3 regions of the Thalassospira sp. Z349TD_5 genome follow, and region 1 is predicted to be linked to each of the others. Evidence: predicted binding sites of a transcription regulator. Region 1 holds the regulator's gene; each other region holds the start of a gene.
The links. The regulator PhoB, encoded in region 1, activates phosphate uptake and scavenging genes when phosphate is short. The targets are predictions, from matches to a motif close to TNTCATAAAACTGTCA.

Region 1 (6,092 bases):
TCTACATGGGTGAATATGCTTCCTCGAAATTCCGTGCAGTTGCCAAACCGGCCCTTGAAATCCTCGCAGGCGTTCCGACGGTTGTCTATGGCTTCTTTGCTGCCCTGACTGTTGCCCCGTTCCTGCGTGACAATGGTGCGATCCTTGGTCTGGATGTCAGTTCGGAAAGTGCGCTTGCTGCGGGCCTCGTTATGGGGGTCATGATCATCCCCTTCGTCTCCTCGCTTTCTGATGACGTGATGTCTCAGGTGCCGCAATCGCTTCGCGATGGGTCATATGGCCTTGGTGCGACAAAATCGGAAACCATCCGGCACGTGATTTTCCCCGCAGCCTTGCCCGGTATTGTCGGTGCGGTTCTGCTGGCGGTGTCGCGTGCGATTGGGGAAACCATGATTGTGGTGATGGCCGCCGGGCTTGCCGCAAACATGACGGTCAATCCGCTGCAGGCTGTAACCACGGTGACGGTTCAGATCGTGACCCTGTTGGTCGGCGATCAGGAGTTTGACAGTGCAAAAACCCTGTCGGCCTTTGCGTTGGGGCTGGTTCTTTTCCTTGTCACCTTGGGCTTGAACGTATTTGCCCTTAAGGTTGTTCAGAAGTATCGCGAGAAATATGACTGATATGGCATCTCTTATGGAAGATAGAGCCGCGGCCAAGGTAATCTCGGACAATCTGCACAAGCCGGTTGACTGGGACAGCCCGAAAATTGCCCGTAACATCAAAAAACGTTACGCCGCAGAACGCCGCTTTAAAATGTATGGCCTGAGCGCAATCGCGCTTGCGCTTCTGGCATTGTTTGTTCTGGCCGGGTCCATCGGGTCAAAGGGCTACACCGCCTTTTTCCAGACCTATGTCCAGCTTGAAGTGACCTTTGATACCGCCGAGATTGACCCTGACGGCACCGGTGATCCTGCGGTGATCGGCAAGGCCAACTTTGACGGCCTGATCAAAAAATCACTGCGTGACCGGTTCCCAGACGTTACATCGCGTCAGGCCAAACGGGATCTGTACGCAATTGTTTCGGGCGGGGCATCTTATGACCTGCGCGAACGCGTGATGGAAAATCCCGGCCTGATCGGTCAAACCCGGAAGGTCTGGCTGATTTCCGGTGATGATTTCGACATGCTCAACAAAGGCTACATCAGTGCCGATGTTGACGAAGGCAGCCGTCGTCTCAATGACGAGGAAATCGCCTGGTACGACAGCTTGAAATCGGACGGTGCGGTGGAGAAACAGTTCCACACCCGCTTCTTTACCAATGGCGATTCCCGTGAACCGGAACTGGCAGGCATCTGGGGGGCTGCTGTTGGCTCGCTCTATACCCTGATGGTGACCTTGGCACTTTCCTTCCCGATCGGGGTGTTTGCCGCGGTTTATTTGGAAGAATTCGCACCGAAAAACCGCTTCACCACGATTGTTGAAGTCAATATCAACAATCTCGCTGCCGTGCCGTCGATTGTGTTTGGTTTGCTTGGTCTTGAGGTCTACCTCAATGTCATGCATCTGCCGCGTTCCGCCCCGGTTGTCGGTGGCTTGACGCTGGCGCTGATGACATTGCCGACGATTATTATTGCCTCGCGTGCCGCAATCAAGGCGGTGCCGCCGTCTATCCGGCAGGCCGCCCTTGGCCTTGGTGCTTCCCCGGTTCAGACCGTCACCCATCATGTGTTGCCGCTTGCAATGCCGGGTATCCTGACCGGGACGATCATTGGCATGGCACAGGCTCTTGGTGAAACCGCACCGCTTTTGATGATCGGCATGGTTGCCTTTATTGTCGATATTCCGGGCGGGGCGCTGGATCCGGCAACGGTTCTGCCGGTGCAAATCTATCTTTGGGCCGACAGCCCGGAACGTGCCTTTGTCGAAAAAACCTCGGCGGCCATCATGGTGTTGCTGGCCTTCTTGGTCCTCATGAATGGCTTTGCCGTGTATCTGCGCAAAAAATTTGAACGGAAGTGGTAAAATGGCTGCTGTATCCCAGAGCGCAATGACGGCACAGCCGTCGGTCGCAAGTCCTAAAATGACGGCCCGTGACCTTAATCTTTCCTATGGCGACAATCAGGCGCTGTTTGATGTCAATCTTGACATCGTCGAACGTCAGGTCACCGCCCTGATCGGCCCGTCGGGCTGTGGTAAATCAACCTTCCTGCGCTGCATGAACCGCATGAACGACACGATTGACGGTGTGACGATCAAAGGCGAAGTCACCCTTGATGGCCGCGATATCTATGACAAACGCATCGACGTTGTTCAGTTGCGCGCGCGCATCGGGATGGTGTTTCAAAAACCAAACCCGTTCCCGAAAACCATCTATGACAATGTGGCCTATGGCCCGCGGATCCATGGTTTGGTCAATTCGCGCGATGAGCTTGATCAAATTGTGATGACCTCGCTTGAACGTGCGGGTTTGCTTAAGGAAGTCAAAGATCGTCTTCAGTCGCCTGCAACCGGTCTTTCCGGTGGGCAGCAGCAGCGCCTGTGCATCGCACGCGCGGTTGCCGTCAGCCCGGAAGTCATCCTGATGGATGAGCCGTGCTCGGCACTTGATCCGATTGCGACCGCCAAGGTCGAAGAATTGATTGATGAATTGCGTTCGAACTACACGATCGTGATTGTGACCCACTCCATGCAGCAGGCTGCACGTGTGTCGCAACGCACGGCTTTCTTCCATCTTGGGAAGTTGGTTGAAGTTGGCGAAACCGATCAGATTTTCACCAACCCAAAAGACGAACGCACCAAGGGTTACATCACCGGCCGCTTCGGTTAAGCGCCCGCAGGAGAGTGATTTAAATGGCTGACGAAAAAACACATATCGTGAGTTCGTTCGACGAGGAACTGACCCGTCTGAACAACATCATCTCGCAGATGGGCGGGCTTGCGGAAAGCCAGCTGATCTCTGCGATCCGATCCATCGTCAAACGTGATTCCGAACTGGCCGAAAAGGTCATTCTGTCGGATCACCGTATTGATGCACTTGAACAGGAAGTTCAGGATTTTGCTGTCCGTCTTCTGGCCCTGCGTCAGCCGATGGCAGACGACCTGCGTCAGGTGGTGACAACCCTGAAACTGTCGAACGATCTGGAACGGATTGGCGATCTTGCGAAAAACATCGCCAAGCGCGCCCAGGTCCTAAACCAGATTCCGCCGATCCGCCCGGTTCAGGTCATCCCGAACATGGCGCGTCTGGCGCAGGAAATCATCAAGGACGTTCTCGATGCCTATATCGAAGGCGATGCGGAAAAGGCACAGCGTGTCTGGGCCCGCGATCAGGAAGTCGATGACATGTACAATTCGCTGTTCCGCGAATTGCTGACCTACATGATGGAAGACCCGCGCAACATTACCGCATCGACGCACATGCTGTTCATTGCCAAAAACATCGAACGGATTGGCGACCATGCGACCAATATCGCCGAGACGATTTACTATCGGATCAAAGGCGAAGACCTGCCGACAGATGGTCGGCCAAAAAACGATGCAGCAAACTTTGCTGTTGTCGAACCGAATGAGTGACACTGGAGCATAAGAAGATGGACCCAACGGTTCTAATCGTCGAGGACGAAGCCGCAATCGTGACCATGTTGCGCTACAACCTCGAACGTGAGGGGATGCAGGTTGTCGAAGCCGGGGACGGTGACGAAGCGTTGAAAATCATGGCCGAAACCCATGTTGATCTGGTCCTTTTGGACTGGATGTTGCCGGTCATGTCGGGGATTGAGGTCTGCCGTCAGATCCGCCGCAAACCTGAAAGCCGCGATGTGCCGGTGATCATGGTGACCGCGCGCGGTGAAGAAGGCGATCGCATTCGCGGCCTTGATACCGGGGCCGATGATTATGTCACCAAGCCGTTTGCCATTGGCGAATTGCTGGCCCGTATTCGTGCGCTGTTGCGCCGATCCGGTCCGGCGCAACCACAAGGGCAGTTGATCTATTCCGATATCGAAATGGATCTCGCCGCCCACCGTGTCAGCCGCAATGGCAAGGCCATCCATCTGGGTCCGACGGAATTCCGTCTGCTGCGTTATTTCCTTGAGCATCCGGGTCGGGTTTTCTCGCGCGAACAACTGCTTAACGCGGTCTGGGGCCCGAACATTTATGTCGAAACCCGCACAGTTGATGTCCATATTCGCCGTCTGCGTAAGGCGCTTAATGACGTCAAAGGGACCCGCGACATCATCCGCACCGTGCGTGCGGCGGGCTATGCACTGGATTCAGAAACCGCTGCGTAGTTCACCCAAACCTGATTTGGCGACCTGAAGATAGAAACCCCCATCGCGTTTTGCGTGGGGGTTTTGGTTTATTTGGCGTCTTTTTTGGCTTTTGGTGTTTTGGGGCCAGAGCCAGACGCAGGCTTAGCTGAGCCTGCCGTTTCGGCCTTACGCCGCTGCGTGCGCGGCGCCAGCTCATTCATCAACAACATGTCTGCGCGCCGGAACTTGGCGATTTCCGCATCAATTTCTTCTTGCGGTACATCACAGGCCGCCAACACATGATCTGAAAGCCGCAACCCGGTTTCAAGCACCTCTGGAATGGCGGCATCCGCGCCACTGCGCGACAGTGGCCCGATATGGGTAATGTCCTGTGCGCGGGCAAAGATTTTTAAATGCGGATAGTAATGACGGAGCAGGGCAACGGCTTTTTCGGTCGCATGCGGGTTCCCCAGGGCAACGACCGCAATTTTTGCTTCGTCAGTGTGTGCAGCCCGGAATGTTTCCGGTCGTGACCCATCGGCAAAATACACCGGCAATCCTTCGGCCCGCCCGCGCGAAACCTGCAAGGCGTCGCTATCAATAACCACATAGGGAATGTTGCGGGTTTTTAACAATCTCGCCAAAACCCGCCCGACACGTCCGCACCCGATGACCAGAACATGCTGCTGGAACCCGTCGGTTTCGGCTTCAATCGGGCCAAGCTGGTCGTCTTCTTTGGGATGGAGCTTTTCTTCAATGCGTTGCCCGACGGTCATCAATGTCGGGGTCAGCGCCATCGAAAGCGCCACCACCGGGATCATCACCGCGACAAGGTCGGGCGCAATCGCCCCATTTTGTGCGGCCAGCGCCAGCATGACAAAGGCAAACTCGCCGCCTGCGGCCAAACTCATGCCAACACGCAACGCCGACCCTTTTTCAAAGCGGGCCATTAATGCCAGAACGAACAAAAGGGCGGTCTTTGTCCCAATCAGCGCAATCAGCCAAAGCACAATGGTGCCAAACTGGGTAAACACAATATCGGCATTGACCGACATGCCCACCGACATGAAAAACAGCGACAGGAAAACACCGCGAAACGGGGTGATATCGGCCTCGATCTGATGACGAAATTCGGTCTCAGCCAACATCACACCGGCGATGAACGCACCAAGCGCCATCGAAAGTCCGGCAACTTCGGTGAGCGTGCTGGCGGCCAGCACCACAAACAATGTGCCAATGGCAAACAGTTCCGGGTTTTTAAGAAGCGCGATATAGCGAAACAGGCGCGGCAACAAATAGCGCCCGATCAGCAACAAAATGCCAACCGCGCCAATCCCGGTCAGAATGCTGACCCACGGGCTGGTTTCGGTTCCGGCATCGCCGGCTGCCTGCACCATGATCAGGAACGGGCCAACCGCCACATCCTGTATCAGCAAAATGGCAAGGGCCGCACGCCCGAATTTGGTATGGAGCTGCCTGTCATCAGAAAGCTGTTTTAAAATGATCGCGGTGGACGATAAGGCCAAGGCACCTGCAATCACCACCGCACTGGGCACGCTAAAGCCAAGGACGGCCAACCCGGCAAACAGCACCGCCATCGAGACGCCAATTTGAAACAGGCCAAGCACGGCAAACCGCCCGCCAATCACGCGCAGACGTTCGCGCGACAGCTCCAGCCCGATCATGAACAACAAAAACACAACGCCAAGTTCGGCAACCGTTGCAATTTCCTGACGCTCATTGATCAAGCCGAACCCGAACGGGCCGATGCAAAAACCGCCAATCAGAAATCCGATGATGGAATTTGCCCGCAACCGATGGGCAAGCGGCACGGCGATCACCGCCGCCGTCAGGATCAGGAAAAGCTCGAACAGAACGCCGTGATGCATGGTTTGATTGGGT
Region 2 (6,092 bases), 1.6 Mb from region 1:
GCCATCGCAAACACATGATTATGACCACGCCAAAATAATGCGATTGGCCCCCTCCATGCATACATATGCAATTGCCAATCCCGTCACTCTGCCTCACCCAGCACTGCCAGATGCGGATTGGGCGGACAGTTTTTCCATCACCACATCCGACACGGGCATCACCCCTGAAATCGCCGCGCAAAAGATCATGCATTCCCGACCGGTCTGGGTCGCTCGATTGATGCAAGTTCGCGATCTTGTCATGCGACCATTCGGCTTAAAGCCCGGCGTAAATGACCCTGACAACCCCAACATTATTGGAATTTTCCCCGTGATCGCACGGGCGGACGACTCAATCACTCTGGGGCTGAACGACAAGCACCTTGATTTCCGACTTGTCATTGAAATTGATCATGTCGCAGAGGGGCAGACCGCGATCCGCGCCATCACGGCCGTAAAACGCCATAATATTCTTGGCCAAGCGTACTTGGCGACCATAACGCCGTTCCACCGCAAGATTGTTCCGACGATGCTCAATGCGGCCTATGGCGGTTAAGCTCTAACAACAAAGGCCGGACTGATATCCGCCCGGCCTTTGATCCAAAAAATGCGATGCCTGCGCGATCAGATCATGTCACGCGCCTGAACCAGTTCATCGAATTTATCCCCGTCAAGGAAACCAAGTGCGATGGTTGCTTCTTTCAGGCTACTACGATCCTTATGCGCCTTTTTGGCAACGGCGGCGGCATTGTCATAGCCAATATGCGGCGCCAAGGCCGTCACCAGCATCAGACTTTGTTCGACATAGTGATCGATCTTTTCCTGATCGGCTTCCAGCCCGGCAATGCAATTGTCGGCAAAGCTTGCGGATGCGTCGGCGATCAGGCGGATCGATTGCAGCAGGTTATAAATGATCACCGGTTTAAACACATTAAGGTCAAGATGCCCGTTTGATCCTCCAACCGTCACCGCAACATGATTGCCGATAACCTGCGCGCAGACCATGGTAAGCGCCTCGGCCTGCGTCGGGTTGACCTTGCCCGGCATGATCGACGATCCCGGTTCGTTGGCTGGCAGGACCAATTCACCCAACCCGCAACGCGGCCCCGATCCAAGCAGGCGAATATCATTGCCAATCTTCATTAGAGACGCCGCAAGAACGTTCATAACACCCGACATTTCAACGCAGGCATCATGGGCAGCCAAGGCTTCGAACTTGTTTTGGGCGGTTTCAAACGCAATGCCAGTGATGTCAGATGCCTGTTTGGCAAATTCAATATCAAAGCCCTTTGGCGCATTCAGCCCGGTGCCCAATGCAGTCCCGCCTTGGGCGAGTTTACGTAAACGTTTCATCGCATCATCAATGCGGTCCAGACCAAGTTCAATTTGCATGGCATAGCCGGAAAATTCCTGCCCCAGTGTCAGGGGCACGGCATCCTGCATATGGGTTCGGCCAATTTTCACGATATCGGCAAACGTTTTTTCCTTGGCTTCAAGGGTACTGCGCAGATGCTTTAACGCCGGTTTGAGGGTTTCCTCAATCTCGACCACGGCCGCAATATGCATGGCCGCCGGGAAACTGTCGTTCGATGATTGCCCACGGTTCACATGGTCATTGGGATGGACAGGATCACGCAGCCCCATCGGTTTACCAAGGATTTCACAGGCGCGGTTTGCGATCACTTCATTGGTGTTCATGTTGGTCTGGGTACCCGACCCTGTTTGCCAGACAACCAATGGAAAATGATCCAGCAACTTGCCATCGGCCACTTCACGCGCCGCCGTTTCAATCGCACGTGCAAGTTCCCCGTCCAGATTTCCAAGCGCAACATTGGCCCGTGCTGCAGCAAGTTTTTGAATACCAAACGCCTTGATCAGCGCATCTGGCATCCGCTCCCCGCCAATGCGGAAATTCTGGGTGGAACGCTGTGTTTGCGCCCCCCAATACCGGTCTGCGGGCACATCAATGGCCCCCATGGTATCTTGCTCGGTACGGGTGGTCACTTGATTGGTCACGATAGAAATCCTCCGTGTCAGAAAACAAACTGACCGGGGCGGGAAACCCGGCACGGCAATCCTCTCGGTACTGCCATTTGGGGAATATGGTCTGGAACCTGACATAACGCAAATCCGATTGAGACCAATTCTTAAGATGTCAGGCGATCTTCGTTTGGGCGTCCTGCCACGTCACAAGCTTGATGCCTGCGCGCTGAAGTTGCGAGATGGTTTTCTGCGACGGCACCAGATCCGTGATGATCCCGGTCAGGGCCTCAATCGGGGCGACATTTTCAAGATAACGCTGATCAAATTTGGTGTGATCCACCATCAACCAGGTTTCGTCAGACCGCTCCATCATCGCACGTTTGACCGCAACCGCACGCCGGTTTACATCACTAAAGCCCGGCCAAGAGACACCCGACGCACCGATAAAGGCGATATTGGCGTGAAACCGGCGCAGGAAATCAATGGTGTCACTTCCGTACACGGCATTTTCGCGAACATCAAAGCCACCCGGACACATCACCACGTCATCACGGTCGGCCACATCGCCCATGCCATGAACCACCGCATAGCAGTTGGTGATAAATGTGCGTGCCTGTGTTCCGCCGTTTAGTGCAAGATACGGTGCCAGCTGGGCCACTGTTGATCCGGCATCAATCATCACAACATCACCCGGGCGCACCAGATTGGCCGCAAGCATACCAATACGGTCCAGTCCGGCCACTGCGGTTGATTGACGTTCGATCAGGTCAGGCTGATGTCCCATGGGGCCCGCCGATGCCCCGCCGAACTCGCGCTTGATCAAGCCATCTTCGCTGAGCGCATCAAGATCACGGCGAATGGTTTCGGTCGCAACGTCGAATCGCTCCGCCAATGTGGCAACTCTCACATGCGGATGGAGCTTGAGTTCCTGCAGAATGCTCTGCTGGCGTTGTTTTTTTCCAATTCGCAAAGCAATTCCTCCCCCAATACTGGCGTTTTACCTGACTTACGGAGAACTTTAGCAATATTGATGGAAACCTTTTGTTACAGTTTTGTGTTGATTTCCAAACTTTTTCAAATTCATAATGTTGGGAAAAGTAACAATACCAAAACCACAAAATCACAAAATCGCTGGGAAAACCCGGCTTTCATAGGGAAGAAAGGTCACAACATCGTGTTTTCACATTCGAAAAAAACAGACACATTGAAGCTCACCACCTTGCTCGCAGCAATCGGTATGGTTGGCATGGCATCCGCTCCGGCTCATGCGGCGGATGATTGCATTGCGCGCGGCGATCTTGATCAGATCTATTGCGATATGGATGGCGATCTGGTTGCAGATGCACCGGCTGCGGATCAGCTGGTTGATCCTGATACCCTCGTCTTTGCCTATACCCCGGTCGAAGACCCTGCGGTTTATGCAGATATCTGGAATCCGTTCCTTGAACATCTCGAAAAAGTCACTGGCAAAGACGTTCACTTCTTTGCAGTTCAGTCGAACTCTGCCGAAGTTGAAGCCATGCGTTCAGGCCGCCTGCATGTTGCCGGCTTCTCGACCGGGCCGACCCCGTTTGCGGTGAACCTTGCCGGTGCGGTTCCGTTTGCCCTGATGGGTGCGGATGATGGTCGTTTTGGTTATACGCTTCAGCTTTATACCCGCACCGACAGCGGCATTGACACGGTTGCCGACCTTAAGGGCAAGCGCGTTGCGCACACCTCACCGACCTCGAACTCGGGCAACCTTGCTCCGCGTGCACTTCTTCCGGGTCAGGGCATCGTTCCTGAACAGGATTACGAAGTTGTCTATTCCGGCTCGCACGACCAGTCGATCCTTGGCGTTGTTGCTGGCGACTATGACGCTGCCCCGGTCGCATCCGAGGTGGTTGAACGTATGGCGCAGCGTGATCTGTATGATCCCAAAGAAGTCAAAATCATTTACGAGAGCAAGCCTTTCCCGACCACTTCGTTCAACTATGCCCACAATCTGAAGCCTGAACTGGTCGAGAAAATCAAAGAAGCCTTCTTTACCTTCGACATGAAGGGCACTGCCCTTGGCGAAGAGTTCAAAGGTGTCTCGAAATTCCTGCCGGTCACCTATCAGGATGACTGGGCCGTTATTCGCGAAATTCAGGCTGCCAACGGTGTCAAATACACCCCTGACAACCTGAAATAATTCACACCATCGCACACCACAGCAGGGCCTGATGATTTCGGGCCCTGCAATGGCCCATTTATATCCGGGGTAACGCAATGCTGCGTATCAAAGAACTCGTAAAACGCTATGGCGACGAAAAGGCAGTGTTGAAAAACCTGAACCTAGAAGTGCCGGGCGAAAGTGTCGTTTCAATCATCGGCGCGTCTGGTGCTGGTAAAAGCACCTTGTTGCGCTGTATCAACCGCCTTGTTGAGCCATCTTCAGGCTCCATCGAATTAAACGGCACTGAACTGACCAAGCTGGAAGGTAAGTCGCTGCGCCTCGCGCGCCGCCGCATTGGTATGGTGTTTCAGGGCTTTAATCTGATTGAACGCCTGACGGTCATGGAAAACGTTCAATCTGGCCGTCTCGGTTACCTTCCGGCATGGCGCGCTGTCAGCCGCAAATATCCGCAAGAAGACATCGACCGCGCTTTCCATCTGATGGAACGTGTCGGCATTGCCCACTATGCCAATAAACGTGCCAGTGAACTTTCCGGTGGTGAACGCCAACGTGTTGGTGTTGTGCGCGCCCTGATGCAGGAACCGGAAATTCTGCTGGCCGACGAGCCGACCGCATCGCTGGATCCGAAAACATCGCGTCAGATCATGGAACTGTTGCGCGCACTCGCATCCGAGCTGCAGCTGCCGGTTCTGATCAACATCCATAATGTTAACGAAGCCAAGGAATATACCCAGCGTATCGTTGGGATGCGGTTTGGTCGCATCATTTTCGATGGCGAACCTGTCGATCTGAGCAATGACGCCATGGATGAAATCTATGCCGGTGTTCCGGCCGAAGAACGCGGCGGCGCCGAAAGCAGCACTCATTTGCGTGAGGTTGCGGCAAAATGAATACGACCGTTGAAAAAACGGGTCGCACCTGGAAAAAGCCCCCCTTCATCGCCAATCCGGCGATCCGTTGGGCGCTGATCATTGGGATTGCGGCCTATGTCTGGTGGGCGATCACCACCCTACCATTCGATTGGGAACGTATTCAGCAAGGCATCCCGCGCGCCATACGTATCTTTAAGGGGGCCTTCCCCCCCAGCTTCCTACGCGGTGAATTGCTGTTTGACGGCTTTATGGAAAGCATCAAGATCGCGATTGTCTCGACCTTGCTTGGTCTGGCTCTTAGCATTCCGATTGCCTTTGCATCGGCCTCAAACGTTGCGCCCAAATGGCTTTACACCATTGGGCGTGGCGTGATCATCGTCGCACGTTCCTTCCATCCGGTGATCGTTGCCATCCTCTTTGTGAAGGCAGTTGGTTTTGGTCCCCTGGCTGGCATCTTGACCCTGACCATCTATTCCATCGGGTTCGTGGCCAAAATGCTGGCCGAACGGATTGAGGAAATCGATTGGGGTCAGGTCGAAGCCATTAAAGCAGCCGGGGGTGGCACGTTCGTCACCATGCTCTATGCCGTGATCCCGCAAATCATGCCGCGTCAGATTGGTCTTTCGATCTATCAGCTTGATAGCAACCTGCGTGCATCCGCCATTGTTGGCATCGTCGGGGCCGGTGGTATCGGATCGACCCTGCTCAATGCGTTTGGGCGCTATGACTATGACTTCGCGCTGGCGATTACGCTGTGCATCATTGCCGTTATCCTTGTCAGTGAAGCCATCAGCGGCCGGATCAGGAGGAACCTATGGTAGCCACCACACAAAATTCCGGCCCTGACGCCATCGCGCATCGCGAATGGGCGCGCTATACCTCCAAGCAACGCTGGCAGCGTTTTGGGGCGATGGGGCTTGTCGCACTTGCGGTTGTCTGGTCACTATCGACGATCAATGTCATCTGGCCATGGTTGTGGGATGCCCCGCAACAGATGGGCGATCTGTTTGGTCGTATGTTCCCGCCTTCGCTTGAGGGCTGGAAAGACATCGCATGGACGCTTTTGGAAACGATCAATATCGCGACCATCGCGACATTCT
Region 3 (6,092 bases), 2.2 Mb from region 1:
AATCCACCATTGGTTCGGGTTCAGGCAGGACCACGCGCTGATCGCTCAGATCGATATCAGGCTGTACCGTGCTTTGCAGAGCAAGAACAGAGATACGCTCACCGGGTAAGGGCGGTGCTTCGTCTTCACCAAGCCAGCTGGAACAGCCAGCCAGAAATCCCGAAAGACCCATTACACAAATAAGTGACTTAAAAGCGCGTGACGTCAAAACCGTATCCTCTGGTTCAAGCTCGCATCGCATTGGTCTGGACGTTATCCCGACCAAATCTGTTCTAGATGTGGTCAGGCACCAATCGCCTTGAGAATCTCGCTTGCCCGTGACCGCATGCCCGACGGTGCTTCGTTATCGTCGGCAATTTCGGTCAGAAGCGGCTTGGCGGCATCAATTTCGCCCGCGGCAACATGCAGCATCGCAATCATCTCACGTGCGGAGTAATACCATGCGTTTTCCGGAACCGCGATTGGCTCAAGACGCGCAATCAAATCCATGGCGTTGCTTTGGGTCGCGTTGTTCATGGCGATTTCGACAACCGCAAGATCGCGATAAACCTGATCAATGTCACCATTGGCAGCAACGGCTTCAAGTTCGGCAACGGCCGACTCTTTTACGCCAGCACGCAGGTAAACTGCTGCTTTTTGGAAATGTCCAAGTGCGACAAAGTCCGCATTGCCATCGGCAATGATGGAATCAAGTGCGGCGAGTGCAGCATCCTGATTGTTCTCACCTGACTGGGTCAGGTCAATTGCGTTGGCAAGACGCGTACCATTTTCAATGCTGGTGCTGTGTTCGTAAGTTTTCCAGCCTTCGCGACCAGCAACACCCAGCACGATGACTGCGGCGACGCCAATCACGTATTTACCGTATTTGCGCCACAGCGCTTCGCTGCGTTCACGCTTCAGGTCTTCTTCGACTTCCTGGAAAATATCAACCACGAAAACGGCTCCAATCCGGTCACAAGAAAGCGGGCAACTTGCCCGCTTATCAGAATTAATTCCGGCAAGGATTTAACGCGCCTGCATACAAGGGGTCAAGTCTACTCAACGTCATTCACACCTTTATGCCGATTATTTTGCCTTCTGGGTGCTCTCAAGCCAGATTAGGCAACCAGACAACGCGTGTGTAGTTGCAACATAAAGGGCGGTAAGAATTGCCTCATGCCCCGCAAAAACACATCTTGATTGGCAGTTTTGGTCGCACGGCACGGCCATTTCCGTGAAATTGCGCACATCGCGCGCTCGCCCCGGCGCCCAATATCAACCCTGAAAACGCCCAAACGGCTAAAAATCCTGTTCACAGAGACCATATGACAGACAGTTGCCCCAACCCGACACATTTCGGCACGCTACTTGCTTTGAAAGGCTTCGAGGGAACAGAGTTTTAAATGTCATCGGTCAAAATTGCCCGGTGTCGGGACGGAGACCACCATGAAACGTCGTCAAATTATCCACAGCCGGGCTGATGCCAAGCGCGTCATTCGTCAACGCATCCTTGCCGGGCTGTTTGCCGCACTGCTGGGTACGGGCGTATCAGGATGCAGCACAACCATGTCTGATATCGCTGGAACCAGCATCTTTACCGGTGCTGAGTGGTATCTGGCTTTTGATGTCGTCAGCATCATCAACACCGACAAAACTCTGGTCGATCATGTGGTCTCGCTTTCAACCGGGCAGGATTGCTCCACCATTCGTAAAATTGATGGCAAGTCCTACTGCAAAAAAGACCCGATCCCCGAACCGCCGCTTTACTGTTACCGGTCGCTTGCCGCTGTGAGCTGCTATCGCACACCAGACCCATACAACACAGGTGCGCAGACCCTTGATTGGCCGCCGACCCGCTCGCGCAGCCTGTAACAGCCTGTTCGCGAGCACTTTTCTCCTCATGCCCAATCCTGTCGTTGATTTCAAAACCGTGCCTTATTTGGTCATTGAAACTTGAGGCGGGGATAAATCCACGCTACCGTGTCATATGACAGTCACATCTCGATGCTGTCGGTCTGAATGCAACCTCGCCGGAGCATGACATGGGAACATTGTTCGATTTGGCCAAATACCGCAAAGCCAAAAGCTTTGTCCATTTTGACCGGGCTGAACTTATGAGACTTCATGAACACCTATTCACGTCAGGTTGCTGGCGGCGCATGGCGCGATTATGCCATTGACCACCTTGATGGCATGGCGATGTTTTCCATTTTCCGATCAACACATGAAACGCCGCTTTTCCAAGTCATCAAACTTGGGGCCGAGCATAAAAATGCTGGCCAGTATCTGGCCCTTCACAGCGGCGAGCGGATCAAGCAAAGCTCGGACATCCTCAAGGTTCTCGACGCCATCGAAGGCCGCGCGCGCAAAGTGGTCCCACTCTTCAAATCCAATTCCTGATCGGTCATCTTTTGATATCTCTGCGTACTCAACTCCGCCTTGGTTGGGCAATTGCCCTTGTCGCAAGCTTTCTGCTTACCACACAATTTGTCCCTAACAATGCGCACGCCAATACGGCGGGTGGCGATTATCAATCAGGATATCGTGCCTATAAGGCGGGCAATTACGAAATGGCACGTGCGCAGTGGCGGTTCGCGGCACAGAATAACGACCCACGTGCGCAATATGCGCTGGGGCTGCTGTATTATCGCGGCAACACTGGCCCCGCCAATTACGAAGAAGCCGCCAAATGGTTCATGTATGCCGCACAGGCCAACCATGCTGGCGCAATTTACTATATCGGGGTGCTTTATTTTAATGGTTGGGGCCTGAACTACGATCAGTTCAGGGCAACGGAATACTTTAAACGCGCCCTGCGTGCCGCACCAAACAACAGCAATGCGGCCTACCTGATCGGGGCGCAATATTATCATGGCCGTGGAGCCCAGCAGAACTACGTCGAAGCCGCCCACTATTTTGAAATCGCTGCCAAGGGCAACATGCACGCGGCCCAGTTCATGTTAGGGGCCATGTATGAACGCGGCTGGGGTATCGCGCAAAACTATGCCGAATCCTATTATTGGCTCACGCGGGCTGCACGCGGCAACATCTCCTTTCCCCCCGGCGCAGAAGAAAAAGAAAAGATGGATGCCAAAGCCGCCGTCACATCCCTTGAACCACGGCTGCGCCCCGAAGAAATCAAACGCGTCCATGACCGCCTGAAAAACGAAGCCGCGCAATAGATATACAGCTATAGCCAAAACACAACAAAGGCACCTGCGATAACAGGTGCCTTTGTTGTTCTAAGTCTGGCGTGCTGGTTTATTCCGCCAATTTGTAAGCGATCACGTAATCGCCGGGCGTCGTCCCGATGGACCCATGCCCCCCGGCAACGATCAACACATATTGCGTCCCGTCATCGGTTTCATAGGTCATTGGGGTGGACTGCCCACCAGCCGGAAGCCGCGTTTCCCAAAGCTGATCCCCTGTCGAGACTTCATAAGCGCGGAAATAGTTATCCACCGCGGCACCAAGGAACGCGACGCCCCCCTTGGTCATGATTGGACCACCAATACCGGGCACACCGAGTTTAAACGGCAAGGGCAAAGGCGTCATGTCTTCGACCGTACCGTTTTTGTGCATATAGGCAATCTCGCCCGTGCGCAAATCGGCCCCGGCAACATAGCCCCAAGGCGGGGCCTGACACGGAACGCCAAGCGGGGACAGGAATGGCCCCATGCTCACTGCGTAGTCAGCACCTTCGTTCCGGTTGATGCCCATTTCGCTGGCTTTTTCCGTACCGCGCGGCGGCACTTCGGCACGCGGGATCAATTTTGATGTGAAGGCAAGATAGGTCGGCATGCCAAACATCACCTGACGTTCCGGATCGACCGCAACACTGCCCCAGTTAAAGGTCCCGAAATTCCCCGGATAAACCAGCGTGCCCTGCAAGGATGGCGGGGTATAGCGCCCTTCATATTTCAACTGATGGAACGCGATACGACACGCCATCTGATCAAACAGGGTCATGCCCCACATATCCTTTTCGGTCAGTGGATCAGGCATAAAGGTCAAATCAGAAACCGGCTGTGTTGGTGCAGTAAAATCTTCGGGGATAGCACCACCGGGTGCCGGGACCTCTTTGACCGGAATGATCGGATCACCCGTCCGGCGATCAAGGACATAGATATCGCCCTGCTTGGTCGGCCCGACAAGGGCCGGAACTGTTTGACCATCCTGTGTGATATCAATCAACGCCGGTTGGGCCGGAACGTCCATATCCCAAAGATCATGATGCACCGTCTGGCGCACCCACTGAACCTGCCCTGTTTCAAGGCTAAGTGCGACGATGGAGGATGAATAGGTTTCCACATTCTTATCGCGGTTCATGCCAAGCTGGTCAGGCACCTTGTTGCCCAACGGCACATAGATCATGCCAAGCGCTTCATCCGCACTCGATACTGACCAGCTGTTGGGTGAATTGGCGGTATAGGTCTGATCATCTGGGATCGGTTCAGTCTGTTCGGGATTACCCGAGTCCCAATTCCAGATCAGCTCACCAGTGTTAATGTCATAGGCGCGAATGACACCAGACTGCGACTTGGTCGAATAATTGTCATTCACCGCCCCACCAATGATGATCTTGCCTGCCGCCGCGACGGGCGGTGACGTCGAATAATAATACCCCTCGGGGTTATAGGGCATGTTTTCTTCAAGGTGCACCGTGCCCTCATCGCCAAACGACGGGCAAACCTCGCCCGTGTCCGAATCAAGCGCAATCAGGCGCGCATCCGATGTCGGCAGGAAAACACGCGCCGTACATGGCCCATTTTCCGTTACCGCCGGGTCTTTGTAATAGGTCACACCGCGACATGTCTGGTGCTGACGATCCGGGTTTTGCGGAATGCCGGGATCATATTTCCACTTTTCCTGGCCGGTTTTTGCGTCAATGGCAATGGCCCAGCTATGCGGTGTACACAGATAAAGCGTTTCACCGACCTTAAGCGGGGTCACCTGATAGGTGGTTTCGGGCACATCATCAACGCGCTTCATGTCGCCAGTCTGATAGACCCACGCCTGTTCCAGCGATGCGACATTATCCACATTGACCTGATCAAGTGGTGAGTACCGCTGTCCAAATGGCGTGCGACCATACTGATGCCAGTCGCCATCTGGAACCGTGCCACCATATGCCGGACTGCTTGCGACCGGCTCACTTGGCAAACGTCCGGCGATTTCATGGGGGTTATTCAGCATGGAATAAACCGCAACAACAACCGCCAGCACCACACTTCCTTCCAGCAAGAAGGACCGTGCCGGTTTGACATCAGGCACGGGTTTCCCCGACGTCAGCGTTTTGCGAAACATCGGTGTAATCAGCCACAAGCCAATCAGGACCGTAATCCCGCCGCGCGGCCCAAGCTGCCACCAGTCAAAGCCGGTTTCCCAGACGGCCCAGATCAGACTGGCAATCAGAAACAGGCCATAGAACGGCAACAGTGCAGGTTTGCGCTTAAACGACAAGAAGGCAGCGACCAGAAAAGCCAGCCCTGCCAATGCGTAGTACCAACTGCCACCAACAGCAATCAGCCAGACACCGCCACCGGCAAGTGCAAGACCAATCAGGGCCAGCAGCCCGGACGTCAGGAAATTAAGCATGGAGTTCGCCCTCGTTTTAATTGAGGTCAGTAAAGACCAATACAGCCTTTGGCTGTAATATGGCATTTTAAAGGAGCTTTGCAATCAAACGCCTAGCAACTGCCGAGGTTCCATGCTGCGTGAAACAAAAAAAACCACCGACCAGTTTGGCGCGGTGGTTTGACTTTTTGTATCGCGTAAAAACAGGTCAGTGATGGGTTTCGATAATCGTCCCGGTTTTGACCACTTCTGTGATGGTGACACCCAAGTTATCATCGACCACAACCAGCTCACCGCGCGCGACCAGACGGTTGTTGACGTAAATATCAACGGGCTCGCCCACACGACGATCAAGCTCCAGCACCGCCCCGCGCGTTAAACGCATCAGCTGTGCCACCTGAATCTGGCTTTTGCCAATCACGGTCGAAACACGCACAGGCACATCATAGGCCGCACCTATCTCAGACCCATGACGGGCCGCAAATGGATCTTTTTCTTTGTCAGCCATGATTTCCAAGTCACCTAATCAGATCGAT

Region 2: the regulator PhoB is predicted to act here: its motif matches at 3,007-3,022, upstream of phnD (phosphate/phosphite/phosphonate ABC transporter substrate-binding protein).
Region 3: the regulator PhoB is predicted to act here: its motif matches at 1,961-1,976, upstream of AC0VXT_RS06765 (DUF2794 domain-containing protein).

Annotation. Positions count from the first base shown of each region.
Region 1 covers NZ_CM149654.1:3,871,328-3,877,419, reverse strand. The annotation lists gene pstC (phosphate ABC transporter permease subunit PstC) at 1-620, shown strand, start outside; gene pstA (phosphate ABC transporter permease PstA) at 613-1,962, shown strand; gene pstB (phosphate ABC transporter ATP-binding protein PstB) at 1,964-2,767, shown strand; gene phoU (phosphate signaling complex protein PhoU) at 2,791-3,513, shown strand; gene phoB (phosphate regulon transcriptional regulator PhoB) at 3,531-4,229, shown strand; gene AC0VXT_RS17865 (cation:proton antiporter domain-containing protein) at 4,298-6,079, opposite strand.
Region 2 covers NZ_CM149654.1:870,693-876,784, reverse strand. The annotation lists gene AC0VXT_RS03855 (DUF2867 domain-containing protein) at 56-535, shown strand; gene fumC (class II fumarate hydratase) at 604-1,995, opposite strand; gene AC0VXT_RS03845 (DeoR/GlpR family DNA-binding transcription regulator) at 2,135-2,932, opposite strand; gene phnD (phosphate/phosphite/phosphonate ABC transporter substrate-binding protein) at 3,167-4,135, shown strand; gene phnC (phosphonate ABC transporter ATP-binding protein) at 4,213-5,010, shown strand; gene phnE (phosphonate ABC transporter, permease protein PhnE) at 5,007-5,813, shown strand; gene phnE (phosphonate ABC transporter, permease protein PhnE) at 5,807-6,092, shown strand, end outside.
Region 3 covers NZ_CM149654.1:1,509,844-1,515,935, reverse strand. The annotation lists gene AC0VXT_RS06780 (outer membrane protein assembly factor BamB family protein) at 1-208, opposite strand, end outside; gene AC0VXT_RS06775 (DUF2659 family protein) at 283-933, opposite strand; gene AC0VXT_RS06770 (hypothetical protein) at 1,426-1,851, shown strand; gene AC0VXT_RS06765 (DUF2794 domain-containing protein) at 2,104-2,379, shown strand; gene AC0VXT_RS06760 (tetratricopeptide repeat protein) at 2,391-3,161, shown strand; gene AC0VXT_RS06755 (glucose/quinate/shikimate family membrane-bound PQQ-dependent dehydrogenase) at 3,241-5,577, opposite strand; gene fliN (flagellar motor switch protein FliN) at 5,765-6,064, opposite strand.